DNA from 3 places in the Spirillospora sp. NPDC047279 genome. Region 2 is predicted to be linked to each of the others. Evidence: riboswitches for the same ligand, from Rfam matches in the RefSeq annotation. Region 2 holds a riboswitch; each other region holds the start of a gene.
The links. A riboswitch is a leader RNA that binds a small molecule or an ion and turns the genes downstream of it on or off. The one in region 2 is predicted to bind cobalamin.
Positions count from the first base shown of each region.

Region 1 (3,266 bases), on a different contig from region 2:
CCCGGCTCGGCCGTCTGGTTGCAGGCGCGGTTGGCGGCGTCCTTGAACGTCATCCAGCCGTTGCCGGTCTCGGCGAGCGTGCGCATCATCCGGCCGTACAGCCGGCGGGCCGGGACCCGGCGCACGAACCGGCCGGCGGCCTCGGCGGCCCGGTAGGCGGTGTCGAACTCCTCCCCCCACAGGTCGGCGAGCTCGGGCGCCTCCTTGGGGTCGAACAGCGACCAGTCCGCGTCCGCCTCGACCCGGCGCATGAACTCGTCCGGGATCCAGTTGGCGAGGTTGAGGTTGTGGGTGCGCCGGGCCTCCTCGCCCGTGTTGTCGCGCAGTTCCAGGAACTCCTCGACGTCGGCGTGCCACGGCTCCAGGTAGACGCAGGCCGCGCCCTTGCGGCGGCCGCCCTGGTTGACGGCGGCGACGGACGAGTCGAGGGTGCGCAGCCACGGCACGATGCCGTTCGAGTGCCCGTTGGTGCCCCGGATCAGCGACCCGCGCGACCGCACCTTCGTCCACGAGATGCCGATGCCGCCCGCGTACTTGCTGAGCCGCGCCACCTGCGCGTACCGCTCGTAGATCGACTCCAGCTCGTCGCGCGGCGAGTCGAGCAGGAAGCACGACGACAGCTGCGGGCGGCGGGCGCCGGAGTTGAACAGCGTCGGCGAGCTCGGCAGGTACGACAGCGTGCTGAGCAGCGCGTACAGCTCGGCCGCGTCCTCCACGGCGCCGGTGCCGTCCGAGGGGGGACGACCCTCCGCACCCCCCGGCGCGACCTCGTCGCGATAGGAGAGCCCGCACGCGACGCGCAGCATGAAGTACTGCGGGCGTTCCAGGACGCGCCGCGTGCGCGGGTGCCGCAGCAGGTAGCGGTCATAGACCGTGCGCAGCCCGAAGTACTCGAAGCGGTCGTCGGCGGCCTCGTCGACCAGGTCGTCGAGCGCCGCGGCGTTGGCCGCGACGAACGCCGCGGTCGCGTCGTTCAGCAGGCCCTCGGCGTGCGCGGTGGCCACGGACGCGGAGAACGTGCGCACGCCCTCGGCGGCGGCCTCGTCGGCGATGTGGGCGCTCAGCAGCCGCGCCGCGACCTTGGAGTAGGCGGGCTCGACGGCCACCAGGGCCGCCGCCTCGCCGATCGCCAGCTCCCGCAACCCGGCGGCGTCGACACCGTCGCCCGACCGCACGGCGGACAGGACGCGGCGCGGGTCGACGTCGGCCAGTCCGGTACAGGCGCGCGCGACCTCGGTCTCGATGGAGGATCGGGTCGGCGGTGGCGCGATCAGCTCTTGTGTCACGTGCTCTCTTCCCTCGCGAGCTCGGCCTCCCGAGGGGGCGCACGCGAACAGGAGAGCACGGCACGACGCCGTGACCTGCCCAGCGACCCTCCCACGAGGCCAGTGGACTGTCTCGAACCGGGGAGGCGACCCCCGGGCCCCCGAAGGGGCGACAGGCGTCCTCGCTGCGCTCCGGCGCCTGTCTTCTCCGTGCGGGCAGGTCTTCGGACTCGCGGGCGACGCACCTTTGCAAGGTGCGGCCTACTGGCCGTCGCTTCCCGGCCCGTCTCGACGGGCCAGTGCTCTGTGACGGCGGTCGTTCCCGCTCACCGCTGCGGGGCAGTCCCGGAATTGGCCGGCCGATCTGCATCGGCACGGCCGCACCGGGTTCCCTCTTACGACGCCCCCGCCGACCGGGTGGGCCGCCGCGAGATCACGGGGACTCGGCGTGATCTCGCCGCGGTCCACCCCCACGGCGGGGGCGAACCAGCACGGGCAAGACCCTACATGTTGGTTACGACCATTGCCGCCAGCCCTACATGTTGGGCGTGTCACAGACCACGCCGCGCACCTGCCACGTACGCGCCGCGCCGGAATCGACACGCGGAATCGACACGGGGTGGGGGCATATCGGTCACCGGGACGAGATGGGAGGATGACCCCGCCATGTCCCCAGCCATATCCCCAGCCCCGCCCGCAGGCGGGCCGCGGCCGTACTTCCGCGTCGCCCGGGCGGTGCTCTTCGCCACCGTCTGCATGACGCTGGCCACGGCCGGGCACTCGCTGGTGTCGCCGTCCGCCGTCCCGGCGTGGGCGATCATCGTGGGCTTCGCCGGGGTGCTGGTCGTGGCGGGGGCGCTGGCCGGGCACGAACGGTCACTGCCCACGATCCTGGGCGGGCTGCTCGGCGGCCAGTTCGTCCTGCACAGCCTGTTCGCGAACGCGGCGGGCCCGGCCGAGCACCACGCCGCGGCGGGGACGCCCGTCCCGATGCCCGGGCACGGTTCCGGTACGGGGATGACGCTCGCGCACGTGGCGGCCGCCCTGCTCGCGGCCTGGTGGCTGCGCCGCGGCGAACGTGCCGCCTGGTCGCTGACCCGGCGCCTGGCCGCCAAGGTCGAACGGCCCGTCCGCGACCTGCTGGCCGTCCTGCTCGCCGCCGCCGAACCTCCTCCAGTCCCCGTGCGTACCCCTGTCGTGCGGGTGCGGGCCGTCACCGGCGCCACCGGCAGGGTGTTGCGGCACGAGGTCGTACGACGTGGACCTCCGTCCCGTTCGAGGGCGCTCGCGCACAGCTGAGCGCCGGACGTCACCGGACGCCGCCCCCGGCGTTCCGGCTCTTCCTCACCCCCTCGAACGACTCCCTCGAACGGAGATCTCGCATGTCCGCGTACTCGACGCTGAACGTCCGCAGGCTCGCCGCCGTCACCGGCCTCACCCTCGTCTCGGTCGTGGGCCTCGCCACCGCCGCATCCGCGCACGTCACCGTCAACCCCAAGGAGGCCGTGCAGGGCTCCTACGCCAAGGTGTCCTTCCGGGTGCCGAACGAACGTGACGACGCCGGGACCACCAAGCTCCAGGTCGACCTTCCGATGGACCACCCGCTCGCGTCGGTCTCGGTGCGGCCGGTGCCCGGCTGGTCGGTCAAGGTGGAGAAGTCCAAGCTCACGACCCCGATCAAGGCGCACGGCGCCGAGATCACCCAGGCCGTCTCGCGGATCACCTGGTCCGGCGGCACGATCGAGCCGGGGCAGTTCCAGGAGTTCGACGTCTCGATGGGGCAACTGCCCGACGACACCGACCGGCTGGTGTTCAAGGCGACCCAGACGTACTCGGGCGGCGAGGTCGTCAAGTGGGACCAGGAGCCCAAGGACGGGCAGGAGGAGCCGGAGCACCCCGCTCCGGTCCTCAAGCTGACCAAGGCCGCGGCGGCGACCGGCGCGGGCGCGTCGGGCGCGCCGACGGTCACGACGGTGTCGGCCACCGGCGCCAAGGCCGGGA
Region 1 is NZ_JBEYUA010000002.1:464,296-467,561, forward strand. It holds gene ABZ810_RS06355 (ribonucleoside-diphosphate reductase subunit alpha) at 1-1,286, opposite strand, end outside; cobalamin riboswitch at 1,484-1,663, opposite strand; gene ABZ810_RS06360 (hypothetical protein) at 1,932-2,564, shown strand; gene ABZ810_RS06365 (YcnI family protein) at 2,648-3,266, shown strand, end outside.
Region 1: it holds a riboswitch for cobalamin, as region 2 does, so the genes downstream of both, ABZ810_RS06355 (ribonucleoside-diphosphate reductase subunit alpha) here and cobN (cobaltochelatase subunit CobN) in region 2, are expected to answer to the same signal.

Region 2 (3,266 bases):
CTGCACGTCCTTGATCTCGCACAGGTAGCCGTCGATGTGCATGACGAAGTCGTCGAACTCGTCCTCGCCGGGCATCTCGTCCTGACGCAGGTCGTGATGCAGCTGCGCGGCCTGGATCAGCGTCCAGATCTGCGCCCGGACGGTCGGCAGCTTGGTGGGGTCGAGGTCGTTCACCGTCGCGTACTCGTCCAGCAGCTGCTCCAGCTTGGCCAGGTCGCCGTAGGTGTCGGCGCGCGCCATCGGCGGCACCAGGTGGTCCACCACGGTCGCGTGCCCGCGCCGCTTGGCCTGCGTGCCCTCGCCGGGGTCGTTCACGATGAACGGGTAGACCAGCGGCAGGTCGCCCAGCACGCCGTCCGGGGCGCACTCCCCCGACAAACCCAGGCCCTTGCCCGGCAGCCACTCCAGCGTGCCGTGCTTGCCCAGGTGGACGACCGCGTGCGCGCCGAACTCCTCGTCCAGCCAGCGGTAGGCGGCCAGGTAGTGGTGCGACGGCGGCAGATCCGGGTCGTGGTAGATCGCGATCGGGTTCTCGCCGAACCCGCGCGGCGGCTGGATCATCAGCACCACGTTGCCGAACCGCAACGACGCCAGCACGATCTCCTCGCCGTCCACGTACAGCTCGCCGGGCGGCTCGCCCCAGTGCCGCAGCACGCCGTCCCGGAACGGCTCGGGCAGCGCGCCCAGCCACTCCTTGTACGAGGCGAGCGGCACCCGCGCCGGCGCCTGCCGCAGCTGGTCCTCGGTGAGCCACTCCACGTCGTGCCCGCCGGCCGCGATCAGCGCGTGGATCAGCGCGTCGCCGGTGTCGGGGTCCTCCCAGAGGGTCCCGTCACCGCCCAGGTCGTACCCGGCCTCGGCCATCCTCCGGAGCGTCCGCACGGCCGACGTCGGCGTGTCGAGCCCGACCGCGTTGCCCACCCGGGAGTGCTTGGTGGGGTACGACGACAGGACCAGCGCGACCTTCTTCTCCGCGTTCGGCACGTGCCGCAGCCGCGCGTGCCGCACCGCGATGCCCGCGACCCGCGACGCCCGCTCGGGGTCGGCCACGTAGACCGGGATGCCGTCGCGGCCCTCCTCCTTGAACGAGAACGGCACCGAGATCAGCCGCCCGTCGAACTCGGGGATCGCCACCTGCATCGCCGCGTCCATCGGCGCCAGCGCCGCGTCCGACTCCTCCCAGGCCGCCCGCGACGACGTCAGGCACAACCCCTGGACGACCGGCACGTCCAGGGCGGCCAGCGCCCCCGCGTCCCAGGCGTCCTCGTCGCCGCCCGCGCTCGCCGCCGACGCCACCGCGCCGCCGGCCGCCAGCACCGTCGCCACCAGCGCGTCCGTGCCCTTCAGCAGCTCCATCAGCCCGGTGTCCGCGCCGCGCAGCGAGCCGCAGAAGACCGGCAGCGCGTTCGCCCCGTGCGCCTCGATCCGCTCGCACAGGGTGTCGACGAACGCCGTGTTGCCCGACAGCTGGTGCGCCCGGTAGAAGACGACCCCGACGGTCGGGCGCCCGTCCACCCGCGCGTACGACCCGTGCACCCCGTACGAGGGCATCGCGACCGGCGGCGCGAACCCCTCGCCCGTCAGGAGGACCGTGTCCGACAGGAACCGGGCCAGCTCGCGCAGGTTGGCGACGCCGCCCTCACGCAGGTAGTCCAGCGCCTCCGCGGCCACCCCGGCCGGAACGGTCGACAGCGCCATCAGCTCGGCGTCCGGGTCGGCCTCGCCGCCCAGGAACACCACCGGCAGGCCGCTCGCGCGCAGCCGGTCGACACCGTCCGGCCAGGTCTTGCGGCCGCCCAGCAACCTCACGACGACGAGGTCGGCGCCCTCGGCCAGCCGGTCGAGCCCGGCGGGCTCGACCCGGACGGGATTCGCGGTCGCATAACCGGCGTCGGCCGCCTTCGCGGCGAGGAGTTCGGTGTCGGCGGTGGACAGCAGCAGGGCACGCATCGGCAGACCTCCTCCGGGGTCTCCGCGCCCCGGCTAGGGGAAGAGGCAAGCGCCGGCCGGAAGTCTCCTGGCTCCCGGATCACCGCGGGCCCCCTGCCTTCCAGCCTCTCGGCCGTGGCATCGCGTGGAGGTCCGCTCCCCGGTCACAGTTGCGGGACAGCCCCGGACTTGACCCGAGCCGGACGGCCGGCTCGGACGCACCGGGTTCCTCCCTCGCCGTCGCGCGCCCAGTCTACGGCCGCTCGCCCCAGGGGCCCGGGGCCGCCCGTCCCGCGGGCTTCACCCCTCGGCCGGGGTGCGGGCGAGGGTGCCGGAGATGAGGGTGGCCATGGTGCGTTCGAGCTCGGTGGTGAAGTCGACGCGCATGACGGCCAGCGCCGGATCGGCCTCGTAGGCGGCGAGCACGCTGGGCGAAGGGCGGGCGTGGGCCCACAGGCCGCCGATGCAGGCGATGCCCATCGCGACCAGCCGCCAGGAGGCCTCTTCGTCCAGCTCCGGCACGTGCCGGCGGAACAGGGCGGCACCATCGCCGTCGCGGCCCACCCGGGCGGCTCCGACACCGAGCTCATGCGCAACTCGCCCACCCCCGTACGCCAGGTGTTCAACCTCTTCGCCGCGCGCTTCGGCCAGAGCGCGGCGCCTGACGGGTTCCGCGAGGTCAGGGGCCACCCGAAGCTCGTCGCGTCCAGCCGCCGGTCGCACGACGCCGCCCTCCAGCGCCGCCTGTGGGCCCTCTCCGAGGAGCTGACCGGCATCACGTTCCCCGTCTGACCGGCGCGGCCCGGTACGCCTGACCGGCGCGGGCCCGGTGTGTCCGACCGGCCTGGGCCCGGCGCCCCGCGGCACGCGGCACGCGGCACGCGGCACGCGGCACGCGGCACGCGGCACGCGGCACGCGGCACGCGGGTTGAGCTGGCGCGCTCCGGCGCGGCGCGGGCGGGCGTCTACGATCGCCAGACGTTCGCATACCGGGAGGGCCTGTGACGGCGGTGATGGCCGGCGTGTACCCCGCGCTGATCGTCGTACTGGTGGTGGCCGCCGTGGCCAAGGCGCGCGACGTCCGGGCGTTCGCCGCGATCGTGGACGGCTACCGGATCCTGCCGGGCCGCACGACCCTGGCGGCGGCGGTGACGATCGCCGCGGCGGAGGCGGCCGCCGCCCTCCTGCTGGCCTTTCCCGCCGTGCGCCTGTGGGGCGCGATGGCGGCGGCCCTGCTCTTCGCGGTGTTCCTGGCGGCGATGGCGTCGGTGCTGCGACGAGGCCTGCGGGTGGTGTGCGGCTGTTTCATGTCGGGCCGGCTGGTCGGGCGCCGGACG
Region 2 is NZ_JBEYUA010000011.1:82,568-85,833, reverse strand. It holds gene cobN (cobaltochelatase subunit CobN) at 1-1,950, opposite strand, end outside; cobalamin riboswitch at 2,012-2,160, opposite strand; gene ABZ810_RS27470 (hypothetical protein) at 2,230-2,451, opposite strand; gene ABZ810_RS27465 (hypothetical protein) at 2,452-2,721, shown strand; gene ABZ810_RS27460 (MauE/DoxX family redox-associated membrane protein) at 2,931-3,266, shown strand, end outside.

Region 3 (3,266 bases), on a different contig from region 2:
ACAGCAGCAACCGCATTTACGGAGCGAAGCCCATGAACGAGACTTTCAACGCCGCGCCCGCCGACGAGCCGGCCGCGCCCGCCCGCGACCAGGACGAGGCCTCGCGAGCCCTGCAGATGGCCCTGGACCGCCGCGACAACGGCGGCCTGCCCACCAGCTGAGGCTCGCGCGGCAGACGAGACCCGCGCGGCTGAGGCTCTGCGCGGCGTCTGACGACCCGCGCGGCCAGACTCACCGCGACCGCCGTGGCCGGATGACCGGCCGCGGCGGTCGCGCGTTACGTTGGAGTCCGCCCGGGAGCGGGAGCGGCGAACGAGCGGAGGGAGAGGCGTGACGATCGCGGTCACCGGCGCGCTGCGCGAGGCGGCGAAGCTCGGCCCCTACTTCTCGATCGTCACCGATCCCGACGAGGAGGCCGACCCGACCTGGCGGCCGCTGCCGGAGAAGGATCCCGAACGCCTGCTCGGCCTGGTCGACGCCTACGCCGAACGGCTCGGCACCGGCGAACGCCGGGTCGCCGCGTCGATCCTCTTCCAGGGGCTGGCGTCCCGGCTCTGGTCGCCGGCGGTCGCCGCGGCCGCCCTGGGCGCCGTGCCGGACCTGTCGAGCCTGCACTGGCGCTGGGCGCCGGGGGCGCCGGTCGCCCTGTGGCTGGCCGCCCCGTCGAGCCTGCCCGGCGACCCGGCGGACGCCCTGCACGGCACGGTCGTACGGGGCCAGCTGATGCCGCTCAGGGAGACGATGCTCCAGACCGTGGGGCTGGCGGACGGGCTGCTGTGGGGCAACGCCGCGTCGGCCCTGGCCGGAACGCTCCGCGCGGGAACGCTCCGGCCGGACCTGGCCACACCGCTGCGCGCCCTCGTCCGCGACCTGTTCGCCCGTGCCCCGCTCGCGGGCACGGGCACGTTCGAACAGGGGCGCGGCTTCGTGCGGCGCAGCTGCTGCCTCTACTACCGGGTGCCGCCCGGCGGCGAGATGTGCGGCGACTGCGCGCTGCTGCCCCGCTGACCGGTGGCTATCCCTGGACGGGCTCGGCTTTCGAGCCCGGGGCCGGAGCGGACGGCGCCGCCCGCCGGAAGGCCCGTTCGGTCAGGGCGCCGAACAGCAGCCCCAGCGTCGACCACAACACCACCTGGATGCCCAGCGAGGCGACGCGGAAGTCCCAGAGCACCGTGGCCGGGAACCCGTCCGCCACCGCGTCGGGCTCGGGCGTGAGGCGGTAGACGAGCGCGACGACGACGGCGAAGCCGACCGCCGCGACGATCGTCGCGTTCCACGGGCCCAGCCGCGGCAGCAGGCGCCGCTGGACGATCACGGCGGCCGCCGTCGCGAGCAGGCCGAGCGCGACCATGCCGAAGTAGATCGCGGTGCGCTCGCCGATGGTCTCGGGGTCGCCGACAGCCGGGGGAGTGGGCGGGTACTTGAGGAACGGCACGACCACGACCGCCGTGAAGCCGCCGACGGCGACCAGGGCGGCCGTCGCGCGGGCGCCGAGCGCGCCGAGCCGGCCGTACGCGAACGCGAACGCGATGGCGAAGAGCCCGCCGACCGCGACGCCGTAGACCACCATGGCCGTGATCAGGCCGGTGGTCTTCTGGACGGTGCGGCTGACGACCTCGGGCTCCTCGGCCGCCGCGCCGGCGTGGTCGTGGGCCGCGCCGGCCTCCTCGAAGGCGATGGCGTGGCCGACCTGCGGTTCACCGTAGATCCAGGCGATCAGGAGGGCGAGCGCCGCCGCCGCGACGCCGACGAGCATGCCGCGGATGAGAAGTGAGCGCATCATCAGTGGCAGGGGAACCCGAGCAGGTGACGGCCGTCGTGCGTGAACTCGTGCACCCAGGTGCCGCCGAAGAGCGAGGTCGCGCCCTGTTCGGCGCCCACGAAGTAGATGAGCACGAGCGCCAGGACCAGGGCGAAGACCGCCCAGGGCAGGATCTTGCGGACGGGGACGCGCAGCGGTACGGGCTGCTCCGGTGCCTGCGACGACGGCACGGCTGACTGGGCCATGGGGTCTCCTCACGGGGTGCACTCGCCCCGGTGACGGGAGGACGACAGGTCAGTTCCTGACTCCCGGGGCCCTGACGGGAGGGCCCCGGACACAGTGGCGGGACCGTCCTGGAGTCGCACCAGGTTCCTGCGCACTGTCGCCTCGTTTGTGAACTTGTCGGGGAGAGCGTCCCCTTTGCCGAGGCGCACCGTCAAGTCGGCGGAGGGTGACAAAGACCCAGCCCCGGAACGATCAGGGCGGCCGCGGCCGGCGCGGGACGTGGGGGAGGGCCGAGACGGCCATCTCGGATCGTGAGACCGATGCTCACGAACTGAGACGTTGCGGTAGAGTGCGCGCATGGTTTCCCGCAACGTCCGTCTGGCCGTGATCGCCGGTGACGGGATCGGCCCCGAGGTCGTCGCCGAGGGGCTCAAGGTCCTCGAGGCCGTCGCCCCCTCGTCCGGCCTCACCTTCGAGCAGACCCCGTACGACCTCGGCGCCGCCCGCTGGCACCGGACCGGCGAGGTGCTGCCCGACTCGGTGCTCGACGAACTGCGCGGCCAGGACGCCATTCTGCTCGGCGCCATCGGCGACCCGACCGTCCCCAGCGGCACGCTGGAGCGCGGGCTGCTGCTGCGCATGCGGTTCGAGCTCGACCAGTACGTCAACCTGCGGCCGGTCAAGCTGCTGCCCGGGGCCTCCACCCCGCTGGCCGACGTGCAGCCCGAGGACATCGACATGGTCGTCGTCCGCGAGGGCACCGAGGGCCCGTACGCGGGCGTCGGAGGCGTGCTCCGCAAGGGCACCCCGCACGAGGTCGCCACCCAGGAGAGCGTCAACACCGCCCTCGGCGTCGAGCGGATCATCCGCTACGCGTTCGAGCAGGCCGCGGCCCGCCCGCGCAAGAAGCTGACGCTGGTCCACAAGGACAACGTGCTGACCTTCGCCGCCGGGCTCTACCAGCGTTACCTCAAGGAGCTCTCCGCCGAGTTCCCGCAGGTCGAGGTCGACTACAGCCACGTCGACGCGGCCACCATGTTCTTCGTCAACCAGCCGCGGCGCTACGACGTGATCGTCACCGACAACCTGTTCGGCGACATCATCACCGACCTCGGCGCCGCGGTGGCCGGCGGCATCGGGCTCGCCGCCTCCGGCAACATCAACCCCACCGGCGCGGCGCCGTCGATGTTCGAGCCGGTGCACGGCAGCGCCCCCGACATCGCGGGCCAGGGCAAGGCCGACCCGACCGCTACGATCCTGTCCGTCGTCATGCTGCTGG
Region 3 is NZ_JBEYUA010000004.1:64,581-67,846, forward strand. It holds gene ABZ810_RS10600 (hypothetical protein) at 33-161, shown strand; gene ABZ810_RS10605 ((2Fe-2S)-binding protein) at 331-1,008, shown strand; gene ABZ810_RS10610 (CbtA family protein) at 1,016-1,783, opposite strand; gene ABZ810_RS10615 (CbtB domain-containing protein) at 1,783-2,007, opposite strand; cobalamin riboswitch at 2,037-2,180, opposite strand; gene ABZ810_RS10620 (3-isopropylmalate dehydrogenase) at 2,345-3,266, shown strand, end outside.
Region 3: it holds a riboswitch for cobalamin, as region 2 does, so the genes downstream of both, ABZ810_RS10615 (CbtB domain-containing protein) here and cobN (cobaltochelatase subunit CobN) in region 2, are expected to answer to the same signal.